DNA from 2 places in the Hypnocyclicus thermotrophus genome. Region 2 is predicted to be linked to the other one. Evidence: riboswitches for the same ligand, from Rfam matches in the RefSeq annotation. Region 2 holds a riboswitch; the other holds the start of a gene.

Region 1 (7,084 bases), 120 kb from region 2:
TAATTAAAGTAGAACAATTTAGAGAATTTATAGGCATAATATCAGCTTCACCTAAAAGCCCCCCAAAGACTACTCTATCACCAACATTTTTTCCAGGAACAGGGATAACTCTAACAGCAGTTGTTTTGTTATTTACCATTCCTATCGCCATTTCATCAGCTATAAGGCCAGATATAACATAATCAGGAGTATCACCAGGTATTGCTATCATATCTAAACCAACAGAACAAACACAAGTCATAGCTTCAAGTTTTTCTAAAGTAAGATAACCTTTACTAGCAGCAGCAATCATTCCTTGATCTTCACTTACAGGGATAAAAGCACCAGTTAATCCCCCAACTCTAGTAGCAGCCATAGCACCACCTTTTTTCACTGCGTCATTCAAAATAGCAAGAGCTAAAGTAGTTCCATAAGCACCTACAGACTCTAATCCAAATTCTTCTAGAATATTACCTACACTATCCCCAATTGCAGGAGTAGGAGCAAGTGATAGATCAATTATTCCAAATTCAACACCAAGATTTTTAGCAACTTCTTTTCCTACTAATTCTCCCATTCTTGTTATTTTAAAACTTATTTTTTTTATTTCTTCAGTAATTACGCTAATATCAGCTTTTTTATCTATTTTATTAAGAGCTGCTCTTACAACGCCAGGTCCACTAATTCCTAAATTTAATACAACTTCACCTTCACCAACTCCGTGAAAAGCACCAGCCATAAAGGGGTTATCACTTACAGCATTTGTAAATACAACAAATTTTGCAGCACCCAATCCATCTTTTTCTTTTGTATTATAAGCTAAATCTTTTACTGTTTTACCAAGCATTTTAACAGCATCAAGATTTATTCCAGCTTTTGTAGATCCTACATTTACAGAGGAACAAACTCTTTCGGTAACAGTCAGAGCATTAGGAATAGAATTTATTAATTTTAAGTCGCTTTCTGTAAATCCTTTTTCTACAAGAGCAGAAAATCCACCAATAAAATCTACTCCAATATCTTTTGCAGCTTTATCTAAAGTTTCTGCAAAGACAGTATAATCCTCAGCATCAGTAGCACCAGCAATTATTGAAATTGGAGTAACAGAAACTCTTTTATTTACAATAGGAACGCCGTATTTATTTGAGACGGCATCAGCTATATTTACTAAATTTTTTCCATATTTTAATATTTTATTATATATATTTTCGCAAGTTTTTTTATGGTCACTATTTATGCAATCAAGTAAACTAATACCTAATGTAACAGTTCTTATATCGAGATTTTGCATATCAACCATTTTAATTGTTTCTAATATTTCATTTGAATTTGCTAAAATGTGCATTTTTGCCTCCTAAATAAATTTATTAAATTTTATGCATAGCTTTAAAAATATCTTCATGTTGAACATAAACTTTTACACCTATTTTTTCTTCTAATAATTTTAATTTTTCTTTTATTTTATTAAAATCAAAAGTAGAATCTTTTATTTCAACTAACATAATCATAGCAAAAATTTCGTTTTCAAAAATTGTTTGAGAAATATCGATAATATTACACTTTAATTCTTTAAGTTTTAATGATACTTCAGAAACTATTCCTACTTTATCATCGCCAATTACAGTTATAACTATTTTTCCTTGCATAGTGATTCCTCCTAAAATATATTAAAGTTATTTGCCTATAAAAAAAAGCAGTTAAAAAACTGCCAAATAAAAAGAAAAGATATTTTTAAAAATAACTAATTTAAAAATATCCTCTGTCCTTTTACCTGAGAGCGTTACTCCTTCGGTGTCCTTTTGGATCTCTCCAGAGGTTCGTCCAATATAGGTTCTTTTACCTGAAAGTATTACTTCTTCGGTGACCAAAATTATGGTTCTCTCCCTATATCTTCAACCGTGATATTAAATTTTGATATATTTTACTTTATTAATTAAAAAATGTCAAATACATTAACAGTTTTAATTAATAATTTTAAAAGTCTGCTGTTATTGTAAAAGAAATTCCATAATCTCCATAAGTAGATTTTGTTAAATAATATTCACTATTTTTTTCTCCATTAAAGAAAAATTCAGTAAGATTAAAACTAATTAAATCATTATAATAATAATCACTGCTATTTCCAATAGTAAAACTACGGTCATTTATATTTATAAATGAAAAAAATGTAGTAGAAAATAATTCATTCATTTCGTATTTGAATGATGGAATCAAATAATCTGTTCCGATTGGTATATTATAATTTATTTTGTTTAAATCATTGTTGTCATAAAAATTTTTATCTGATTTTCCATACCCATTTTGATAATATTCAATATTGAAATAATAATTTTCCCAAAAATAATTATCGATACCTGTAATAAAAGTATAAATATTATCAGCTGCACTATAGTTTCCTTCTATCCAATACCCATAATTAATATAAGGAATAGTTGTTTTAATAGAAGCACCATATATATCACTAGGAATTAATGTTTCATAAGGTTTTAGTTCTTTACCTCTTTTTGCATATATAAATTCAAAATCAGTATTAAATATAAATTGTTTATATCTTATTCCATATTCGATATCTTTAGAAATAGAATTATTATTATAATTCCCAGCGTAAACAAACTCTAAGCTATCATCATTTTGTAAGTAACTAGTAAAAGTTATACTATTTCTAGCTTCTTTTTCATAATTAGAATCAAATGCAGATCCTGCAGGAGTTTCATTGAAAATATCAATAGGATTAAAATTAAAACCTTGTCCCCAACCTAATCTAGTTTTTCCAAAAATAATTTCTATATTGTTTTGAACTAATTTTATTCTTGCTAAATCAAGAGAATTTTTATTATTTTTTGAATTATTTTCTGTATACAATGAATATTCAATATCAATTAAACTGTTTTCAAAATCATCGTTATAAAGAAAAAACTTAGCTTTACTATTTGAGGTGCTTTCTAAATTTTTAATTTTTGAATTATTTATTGTTAATTTTGTTTTAAGAGAAGTAGTAGCAAAACCATTAAAAAAAATTAACATAAATACTGATAATAAAATTATTTTTTTCTTCATTTTTAACGCTCCTTATTTTTTTAAGTTTTTTTCTGAGAATAAAGTATTTTTAATATTTATATTTAATTTTATTGTAGAGATATCAGAAATAATATATGTAGATTTATTATTTATAATATCAGTCATTTTCATAGTTTTAGGAATTAAATAATTACCTTTTTTAGTATAATCATTTATTTCTAATTTTTTGTATAAAAAATTATTTTTATCATAATATTCTATCAATTCTTCGGTGAAATTAAATTTATTTACTTTGGAAATAATATAACTATACTTTTTATTTTTATCTATTGGAACTAATTTTAAATAATAATACTTTTTATCTTCTTTTAATAAAATAGAGTTAAAATCTTTTTCATAATCAAAATCCATATCATCATATGAAAAACTAGAGCCCATAAGGTTTCCATTTTTCGCACTTTTAGATAAAAGTCTTACTCTATTTGTTCTTTTATTATAATACCATGTATTTCCATTTTTGGAAAGTATAGATGTACCCGTTAATCTACTTGGAGAAGTAAATTTCATTAATTGGAAAGTATTATTATTTATTTTTTTTGAATATGACTCAAAAATCATACTAGATGTTATTTTTCCATTTTTTTCTATTTTCATAGTAGATATTTGAAAACTACTATTATAATTATTGTTTTTTTTAATATTTTTTAATATTTCATTTATAGTTGTTTTAGAAAAGGTAGTTATTGAAAATATTATTAGAAACATAAAAATAAATTTTTTCATTTTAAAGCCTCCTATTTAAATGTTATTTTATCGAAGATAGCAATTAATGAAACTAGTAAAAATAAAGTAAATAAATATGCAAGAGTTACTCCTAAACTGAGTAAAAACCCAAAACCAATAAAGCCACGATATTTTGCAAACATTAGAGTACCAAAGGCAAATACAGTGGTAAGAGTAGTTAGTGTAATAGCTTTTCCAGTACTTCTAAATGTAATTAATAAATCTTTTTCCTGCAAATATCGGTGAATTAAATGAACACCATCATCAACACCTATACCAATAATTAATGGAATACCAATGATATTTACAACATCAAATTTAAAACCAGTCCATCCCATTATTCCTAATATAGCAAGTATAGTTATAAGCATAGGAAGAAGTGCAAATATTGCATATTTAAAACTTTTTAAATCAAATAATAAAACTATAAATATAGCAATAACAGTATAAATAAGAACTTTTTTTCCTTCAGTTTTTTCGGCTTCAACAACTTTAATAAATATTTTAGCGGTACCACTATTATTTTTATTAACATTATCTATTTCAGTTAAAAATTTTTTTTGAAAATCTTCATTCCATAAGTCGTGTTTAGGATAAATTGTAGTTATAAATTCATTATTTTTACCAACAAATTCATTTTTTATACTATTTGGAATATCGTTTAATGTAATTATATTTTCGTTATGATTTAATATAAGGGTTTTAAGTGATTTAAAAAAGTTTATTTGAGATTTTTGAATATTTTTAGAGTCTAGATTATCAATAATATTTGATATTATATTTGAGTTAATAAACTCATCACATTTATTAGTTATTTTTATGTCTCCACTTACATAGCTAAGGTCAGAAAGTTCAATAATATTATTTTCTAACCTATAAAGCTCTTCAATAAGCTTATCTTCATAAATATTATTGTCAACTTTTATTAAAGAGCTTTTTTTGATATTTTTTATAATAGCTAATCTTTTATTTTGTTTTTCAATAGAAGGCAGATATTGTGCAATAGAAGAAATTTCACCGACGCTAGCTAGTTTATCAAGTTTTTCATAATTAGATTGAGCTTCTTTTAAATTTTTATTAATTATAATGGAGTTATCAGAAGTAAAATCAAATTTTTTTATAATTTCTTTATTTAATGCTATACTTTTCAATCCTTTAGCTTCTATTTTCATCATATCTTTTTCAAATTTAAAATTTGTAGATTTAATAGATAAAATGGAAATTATTATTATTAAAATGATTAAAGTAATATATTTATATTTAATTACTGGAATTTCCAATTTTTCCAAGATATAAATAGGTTTATTAGTTTTGACTTTTAATTTTTTTTTACCAAATACCATAAGTAATGCGGGAAGTGTAAAAATAGCAGCTAATAGAGTACAAATAATACCTATTCCTAGGACAATACCAAATTCTTTGAACCCAGGAAACTTGCTAAAACTAAACATTATAAAACCTATACTAGTAGTAATAGAACCAGTAATAATACCTCTTATTACTTTTTTATATACATTAAGTAAGTTTGTTTCTAAGTTTTCCTTTGATTTTTTTTCATCTAAAAAAACAGATATAATATGTATTGAATAATCAATTCCAAGTCCAATTAAAATAGCACCCATCATAGCAGTTAACATATTTAATGAACCAAATATCAAATAAGTTATTCCCATTGACCATATAATTCCCATTATTAAAGGGATAATAGCGAGAAAAGAATAACGTATTAGTTTAAATGAAATAATAAATAATAAAAGCATAAGGATTATTGATAAAGTAGAAGTAAGGTTCATATCTTTTGTACTAACTATCATTTCATCTCTTGAAATTACTTGAGAACCAGTAAGCGAAGTAGAAACATTATATTTTTTTCCTTCTTTATTTAGATAAGCTTCTAATTTGTTGATAAAATTTGTAACTTCAATAATATCATCTATACTTATAGCAGATTTAATTATAAATATACCTAAAGTGTTATCAGGAGAAATGAAATATTTATTTCCTCTAAAAAATCTTTTTGTATCTTTATTATTTAAGGTTCCGTTATTTGCTTTTGTTAAAAAGTCTTTTAAAAAATTAAGCAAAAAAATTATTTTGTTACTATTTTTATTAATTTTTTCTGAATCAGATGAATTTATGTATGTTTTTTCAAAATTATCATTAGAACTTTTTATGAATTCAGCTATAGAATTAGAAGAAAGAAGAGGCACTAAATCTTTTAAATCTTTTTCTTTGAGTGTAATAAGTCCATTTTTTAAAAGGAATTCATCATTTTGAGCATAATTTATACTTTTTATTTCATTCCATTGTTCCAATGTTTTAGGGACATCATTTAAAAATTTTTCAATATCATTTTTATTGTTCCCTTTAATTCCGACAATTATAGAATCTAAACTATTAAAATTTTTAAGAGCTTTTTTATAAATAATAACTGAATTGTCATTTTTAGGAAGTAAATCCATAAATTGCATATTCATTTTTAATTTTGTAATAAAAAATATTGAAATAACTGTGATAATGAAACTAAATAATAAAACTAAACGATATTTTTTTATGACAAATTTCCCTAACTTTTCAAGCATTTTAATCCTCCTCATTTAAAATTAAATCTATAAATTTTTCCCAATTTTTTTCAAAATTAAAAGGTATATCTAATGTTTTATATAAGACCATAGAATCAAGCATCATAAAAAATAATTGTTTAATTATTTCATGATCTTTTTTCTTTGAAATAATATTTTTTTTATAAAGGTGATCAAAAAAAGAATTGAAAAATTCTAGATACTTTTGAAGAAATTTTATTAAATAATCTTTTACTATTGCTATTCTAAATGCTTGATTTATAAATTCAAATTGAAATCTTGAATAATAAGGGTCAACTTGTCCAAAATTTAAAATATTATTACCAATATTTTTTAGTATTAATTTATAATTTTTTTTTGTAATGTTATCAATATCTAAAAAATCAAAGCGCATCATTGATTCGAATAAAAACTCAATTGTAGCAATAAATATATCATCTTTGGTATTAAAATAATGATAAATAGCACCTTTTGATAAGCCAGTTTCTTTTACCAAGTCATTTAAGCTAGCTTTATCATAGCCTTTTTTGGCTATTAATTTATAAAATGTAGTTATAATTAACTGACGTGTTGTTACTTTCATAAAATCACCTCAATATATTTATAATACAGAACAGTCGGTTTGTCAACAATAAAAATATAACTACCAAATTATTTGGTAGTTATAAAAGTTTTATATCAGATGTAGAAAGTGGAATACCTATATCAATGCTTATATTTGG
Region 2 (7,084 bases):
ATGGGAAAAAATTAATTCTTATGAAAAATCACAATTTGAGACACAAAATGGAATTATTAGTAGTAAAAAAATTGATAATTCAAATATATTCTCTAATAATAATTTTAATATAATATATTTAGTTTCAAGATATAGTTCAAATTATCTAACTAATACACTAAATAATTTAATATTTAATAAAACAACTATATATAGATACACTTTAATTTTTATTTTACTTTTATCTCTTTTGATTTCATATTATATATCAAAATCAAATAAATTATCTTATGAACTTAAGAAAAATACTGTATATGATGCTTTAACAGGAGTATACAATAGACAAGGTGGAATAGATATTTTTGAATTAAATCGTAAACTTTTAAAAAGAAGTAAAGATTATATGACTTTATTTTTTATAGATATAAAGAATTTAAAAAAAATAAATGACGATTATGGTCATAGTGAAGGGGATTTAGTGTTAGCAACAACAGGTCAAATTTTATTAGAGTCTATTAGAGATTCTGACATAGCTTTTAGAATGGGTGGTGACGAATTTGTTATTGCATTATCACGATGTAGAGAACCTCAAGCAAAAATTGTCTATAAAAGAATAAAATCTAAATTAGAAAATTTTAATACAAAAAATAAAAAAGATTATATTTTAGAGTACAATATGAGCAGTATAGAACTTTCACCTTATAGTCTTGATGAATTTGATGATCTTATAAAAAATGCAACTTCAATTAGTAATAAATAAAAAGTTCTCCTAAAATTAGGGGAACTTTTTATTTGTTTACATAACTATATTTTAAATTATTAAAATACATATTTGTTTCGTTTATTATAATTTTTCGTAAACCTAATATTGCTATTAAATTTGGAATAGCCATTAATCCATTAACAATATCTGCTAATATCCAAATCAAATCTAATTTCAAATATGGACCTATTGCTATCAAAATTATAAATATATATTTATATCCTTTTATACCTTTTACACCAAATAAATACTCTGTACATCTTTCACCATAATAATTCCACCCTATTATAGTTGTAAATGCAAAAAATATTAATCCTAGTAAAACTACTATTTCTCCAAAATTATTTAAACCAATAGAAAATGCGTATCTTGTTAATTCTGCACCTTTAAGTTTACTAGTCCACGCACCAGTAAGAACCAGTATAAGCCCTGTCATAGAACAAATAATAATTGTATCAAAAAATGTTCCTGTCATAGATATAAGACCCTGTCTAACTGCCGAATTTGTTTTAGCTGCAGCTGCAGCTATTGGCGCAGATCCAAGCCCTGATTCATTTGAAAATACTCCTCTTGCAACTCCACTTCTTAATGCTAATATAAGTGTAGAACCGGCAAATCCTCCAAATGCTGCCGTTTTAGTAAAAGCACTTTTAAATATAAGCCCTATCGCTCCAGGTACTTTATCAAAATTCATTATTATTACTATCAAAGAACCTAATACATATAATATTGCCATCACAGGTACTACTATTTCTGCTACTTTTGATATACTTTTTATTCCACCAAGAGTTACCAATGCTACTAAAATTGTTAGTATTATTCCTACAACTGTTGGAGATACTTTAAATAATATTGTAGAAGCAGTTGTAATTGCATTTACTTGTGCAAAAGTTCCTATCCCAAAAAATGCTACTGCTATTCCAAATATAGCAAACATTTTTGCCAATACTTTATTATTTAATCCATTTTGAATATAATACATTGGACCGCCAGACATCTGTCCATTTTCATCAATTTTTCTATATTTTACTGCAAGAAGTCCTTCAGCATATTTTGTAGCCATTCCAAAAAATGCGGCTAGCCACATCCAAAACATAGCTCCTGGACCACCTAATTTTATTGCAGTTGCTACACCAACTATATTTCCTGTTCCAACAGTTGCTGATAATGCAGTACAAAGAGCTGCAAAACTAGATACATCTCCCTCTTCTTTATCATTATTTTTCATAAAAATATACTTTAATGCTAATGGTAATTTTAGTATTTGTAGCAAATTTAATTTTACAGTTAAATATATCCCTGTTCCCATAAGTAAAATAAGTAATGGTGGACCCCAAATTATTGAATCAATTTTGTTAAGTAATTCTAACATTTTTCCCTCCTAAATATGTTTATTAGAATAAACGATTATAAATAAAAAAAGGCTAAATATAATTATTTAGCCTCTAAAATTTAACAACTATAAAAATATTATAAATACTATAATTGCCAAATCCTCTGTCCTTTTACCTGAGAGTGTTACTCCTTCGGTGTCCTTTTGGATCTCTCCAGAGGCTCGTCCAATATAGGTCCTTTTACCTGAAAGATTTACTTCTTCGGTGACTTAAAAGTTCTCTCCCTATACCTTCAACCGTATTCTATTATACGGACAATTATACTAATTTTTTATTACTGTGTCAAGATATTTTTTGTCGTATCATATCCATTACATTTAAATCGTTTTCTAGTGTTATTTTTACAGTCATGTTAGGATGTGCTTTATTAATTTCTTCTCCAGTTTTCATGTTTATCATTTTAGGTAATATTATTTTTTCTATTTCACTAGATGGTTTTACTACTTCTAATTCTTCCCCAACTTCCAATCTATTTCTTATTCCCAATATATATTCATTATTATCTAATTTTTCTAAAACTTTTGCTACCAATTTATGTGTTTGACTATATGAATTTCTATCGTTATAATTTTGAGCACTTTCATCTGGCGTTCCAAAATAAAATCCATGCGTATATAATCTATGACTTATTGTCTGTAATTCTTCTAACCATTTTGGATTATATTGATAATTTCCACTATAATAGCTATCTAATGCTTCTCTATATATTTTTACAGCATTTGCTACATAATATATCCCTTTCATTCTTCCTTCAATTTTTAAACTATCTACTCCAATATCAAGTATTTTATCAATAAATTCTATTGTACATAAATCTTTTGAATTAAATATATGTGTTCCTGTCTCATCTTCATATATTGGATAATATTCTCCTGGTCGCTTTTCTTCAACCAAATTGTAGTTCCATCTGCACGCCTGTGCACAATCGCCACCATTAGCATCTCTTCCTGTCATATAGTTACTTAATAGACATCTCCCTGATATTGATATACACATTGCTCCATGTACAAAGGCTTCTATTTCAATATCTGGCACTCTATCTCTTATTTCTTTTAACTCTTCTAGTGAAACTTCTCTAGCAAGCACTACTCTACTTGCACCAAGTTCTTTCCACATTTTTACTGATCGCCAATTTGTATTACTTGCTTGAGTACTCACACTTATTTTTAAATTACTATTTTCTTTTACAAGTTGAAATACTCCAAGGTCAGCTACTATAACTCCATCTACTCCTACTTCATCTAAAAATTTAATATATGGAACCATCATATCTACTTGTTGATTATGAGCTATTATATTTAATGTTACATATATTTTTTTCCCTATATTATGTGCATATTCAACTGCCTCTTTTATCTCCTCATTTGAAAAATTATTACTTCCAGATCTTAGATTAAATAATTTTCCACCTAAAAAACATGCATCTGCTCCGTAATGAAATGCCATTTTTAATTTTTCCATATTTCCAGCAGGTGCTAATAATTCCGCTTTTTTCATTTTTTTACCCTTTCTAAATTTTAAAGTTATTTAATTTGTGCTGTATAATCTGCAAATTTTGTTATTTCATTAAAGTATTTTAAAGTTATTGTTCCAACAGGTCCATTTCTTTGTTTTCCTATAATTATTTCTGCTAAACCTTTATCTTCACTATCTTCATTATAATATTCATCTCTATACAGAAATACTACCATATCTGCATCTTGCTCTATTGCTCCAGAATCTCTCAAATCTGATAACATTGGTCTTCTATCCGCTCTTTGCTCAGGAGCTCTCGATAACTGTGATAAAGCTATTACAGGTACATCTAGCTCTCTCGCTATACCTTTTAATGATCTTGAGATATCAGAGATTTCCTGTTGTCTACTTTCTGTTCTACCAGATCCTTTTATCAATTGTAAATAATCTATAAGTATCATATCTAATTTACCTGCAGCTTTAAGTCTTCTAGCCATAGCACGTATCTCAAGTACAGTAACATTAGGTACATCAGCTATTTGTATATCTGTATTAGCTAATTTCCCAGTAGCTAATGCTATATGTCCCCATTCATCTTCTGAAATAAATCCATTTCTTATTTTATTTAATGGAATTTTTGATTCAATTGCTAATAATCTTTGAAATATTTGAGAATTTGACATCTCAAGTGAAAATATTAAAACTGATTTATTTTCATTTAAAGCTGCATTTAAAGCCAAATTAAGTACAAAAGCTGTTTTTCCCATACTTGGCCTTGCTGCTATTATTACTAAATCCGAAGGATGAAATCCAGAAGTCATTTGATCAAATTCTTTAAAATTAGACGATATACCTGTAGTTGCACCACTATTTTTTACTACTTTTTCTAGTCTTTCAAATTCTTCATTTACCAAGCTACTTATACTCACTACTTCTTTATTTTCTTTAGATTCAGAGATTTTAAAAATAAGACCTTCTGCTTTATCTAAAATACTATCTACTTCTTCATATCCTGTTTGTGCTAATTCTACTACTTTATTACCTACATTTATAAGTTCTCTTAATATTGATTTTTCTTTTACAATTTTAGCATAACTTAAAATATTAGCCGCTGTAGGCACCTCATCCAATATTTCATAAATAATATTTTCTCCACCTATTTCATCAAATCTATCCATTTTTTTAAGTGAATTTATTAAAACAACCGGATCTATTACTTCACCATGAGAGTAAATATTTAACATTGCTTCATATATGTACTTATGTGATAATTTATAAAAATCATTAGGTCTTAATATGTCTATAATATCTGATAACGCATCTTGTTTTAGTAAAATACCTCCTAAAACAGATTTTTCTGCCTCTTCACTGTAAGGTACACGATTTAAACTTTCTACTTCCATTTCTCCTCCATTTATTTTTTCTTAGAATATATAAGGAGATATCATTTCAAAATTTAAATTATTACTAATTAATATTTTGAAATTTTTATCTCCCTTTTAATTAACTCAATTCTTTTATTACATCATCAATTGTTTTAACTAATTTTATTTCTATATCTTCTATATGTTCTGGTACATCATTTTTATTTTCATAAGGAACTAATACTTTTTTCATTCCAAATTGTTTTGCACCATAAATTTTTTCAACTATTCCACCTACTGGTTTTATATCACCTATCAAAGATATCTCTCCAGTTATAGCAACATCTTGTCTCATTGGTAAATTTTTTAATACTGATATAATTAGAGTAGTTATAGCTGCGCCCGCTGAAGGCCCATCTACTTTTCCACCTCCTATTATATTTATATGAATATCATATTTTTCAGTATCTAACTTTGTATAATTTTTAGCTACTGTTAATGCATTAAAAATAGAATCTTTTGTCATAGAACCAGCTGTTTCATTAAATCTAACTCGTCCTTTTCCTTCTTTATTTTCAAAAATAGCTGCTTCAAATTCTATTAAACTTCCTAAATATCTATACACTCCTAAACCAAAAACTCGTCCTATTTCTTTTTTGTCTTTTCCTTTGTTACGAGAAAATCTATTTAGTCTATTTATTTTTATTATTTTTTCTACATCATTCATTTTTATTATAAATTTATCACTTTTTTTATTTTTATAATTTTTATATAATAAAGAACTATACACATCAGCTAAAATATTTACAGCCTTTCTTCCTTCAATAGTATAATTTGATATTAAATCTAAAGCATCCTCTTCAATTTCTACATTTAATTTTTCGCATGCATTTTGAACTATTTTTTTTATATGTATACTATTTAATGGCTCAAAATATATCTCCGCTACTCTTGAACGGAGTGCTATATTTATATCTTTTGGTTCACTTGTTGTTGCTCCTATTAAAATAAAATCTGCTGGTGCTCCTTTTTCAAATAAACGTTTTATATATTTTGGTATTTTAGGATTTTCAGGGTCATAATATGCTGATTCAAAATTTACTCTTTTATCTTCTAATACTTTTAATAATTTACTTTGATATTTTATATCAATTTCACCTATTTCATCTATAAATAAAACTCCGCCATGAGCTTTTGTTACAAGACCTATTTTAGGTTCTGGAATTCCATCACTAGCAAAATCTTTTTGTGCGCCTTGATAAATAGGATCATGTACAGAACCTATTAAAGGATTGCTTACATCTCTTGGATCCCATCTTAATGTTGTTCCATCCACTTCTACAAATGGTGCATCTTTTTCAAAATTAGTATAATCTAATTTTTTTATTTCTTCTAATATCAATCTTGCTGCTGTAGTTTTTCCTACTCCTGGTGGACCGTATAATATAACATGTTGTGGATATGGCGTAGCTAATTTTGTTAAAAGAGCTTGTATAGCTTTTTCTTGACCAACAATCTCACTAAGTTTTTGTGGTCTAAGTGTCTCCATTACCGTTTTTAGTTTTTTCTTACTTTCTAATTCTTCTATCTCTTTTAACTTGTTTTTACTAAATTCTGATTCTGGCCCTATCTCTTCAGAAATTATTTTTTTCTTCATTTCTCTTAAATATTCTTTATGTTTTTCTTCCATTAGTTTATTTACTTTTAAAGTAATTTCTTTTTCTATACTTTTTAATGAAATAATCTCTGCAGCTCTTTCTTCTAATACTTCAAGAGCTTTATCTAATTCTTTTTCAGTAACAATTATGTCTGTATGTGTATTATTATTTGCTGTAATTACAAGTAAAGCATACGCTCTCTCTTTTACATCTAATGATTTTAATTCTTCTAAAACACCTTTAGTTTTAGCTATTTCCACCATATTTTTTGCACCATATACATTTGCTAACAATCCATATAATACATCTATTTTTTTTTCACTTTTTTTTGCTTTTGAAGCATCTTTAAAAAAAGTTATATCTTTAATACCTCTTATTTTATCTAATAATTTATCCATTTTCTACCTACTTTTCTATTTTCCTTTTACGACTACTTTTACATTAGCTTTTACATCATTATGTAATTTTACC

What was found. Region 2 has a riboswitch for glycine ahead of EV215_RS04220 (alanine/glycine:cation symporter family protein). Riboswitches for the same ligand answer to the same signal wherever they lie in the genome.
Region 1: it holds a riboswitch for glycine, as region 2 does, so the genes downstream of both, EV215_RS04800 (ACT domain-containing protein) here and EV215_RS04220 (alanine/glycine:cation symporter family protein) in region 2, are expected to answer to the same signal.

The regions. Positions count from the first base shown of each region.
Region 1 covers NZ_SOBG01000003.1:259,041-266,124, reverse strand. The annotation lists gene EV215_RS04805 (PFL family protein) at 1-1,324, opposite strand, end outside; gene EV215_RS04800 (ACT domain-containing protein) at 1,347-1,625, opposite strand; glycine riboswitch at 1,736-1,795, opposite strand; glycine riboswitch at 1,798-1,875, opposite strand; gene EV215_RS04795 (hypothetical protein) at 1,954-3,036, opposite strand; gene EV215_RS04790 (outer membrane lipoprotein-sorting protein) at 3,049-3,780, opposite strand; gene EV215_RS04785 (efflux RND transporter permease subunit) at 3,792-6,362, opposite strand; gene EV215_RS04780 (TetR/AcrR family transcriptional regulator) at 6,364-6,945, opposite strand; gene EV215_RS04775 (hypothetical protein) at 7,025-7,084, opposite strand, start outside.
Region 2 covers NZ_SOBG01000003.1:141,154-148,237, forward strand. The annotation lists gene EV215_RS04215 (GGDEF domain-containing protein) at 1-739, shown strand, start outside; gene EV215_RS04220 (alanine/glycine:cation symporter family protein) at 768-2,114, opposite strand; glycine riboswitch at 2,237-2,296, opposite strand; glycine riboswitch at 2,299-2,372, opposite strand; gene EV215_RS04225 (peptidase U32 family protein) at 2,419-3,633, opposite strand; gene dnaB (replicative DNA helicase) at 3,660-4,994, opposite strand; gene lonC (Lon family ATP-dependent protease) at 5,095-7,011, opposite strand; gene rplI (50S ribosomal protein L9) at 7,027-7,084, opposite strand, start outside.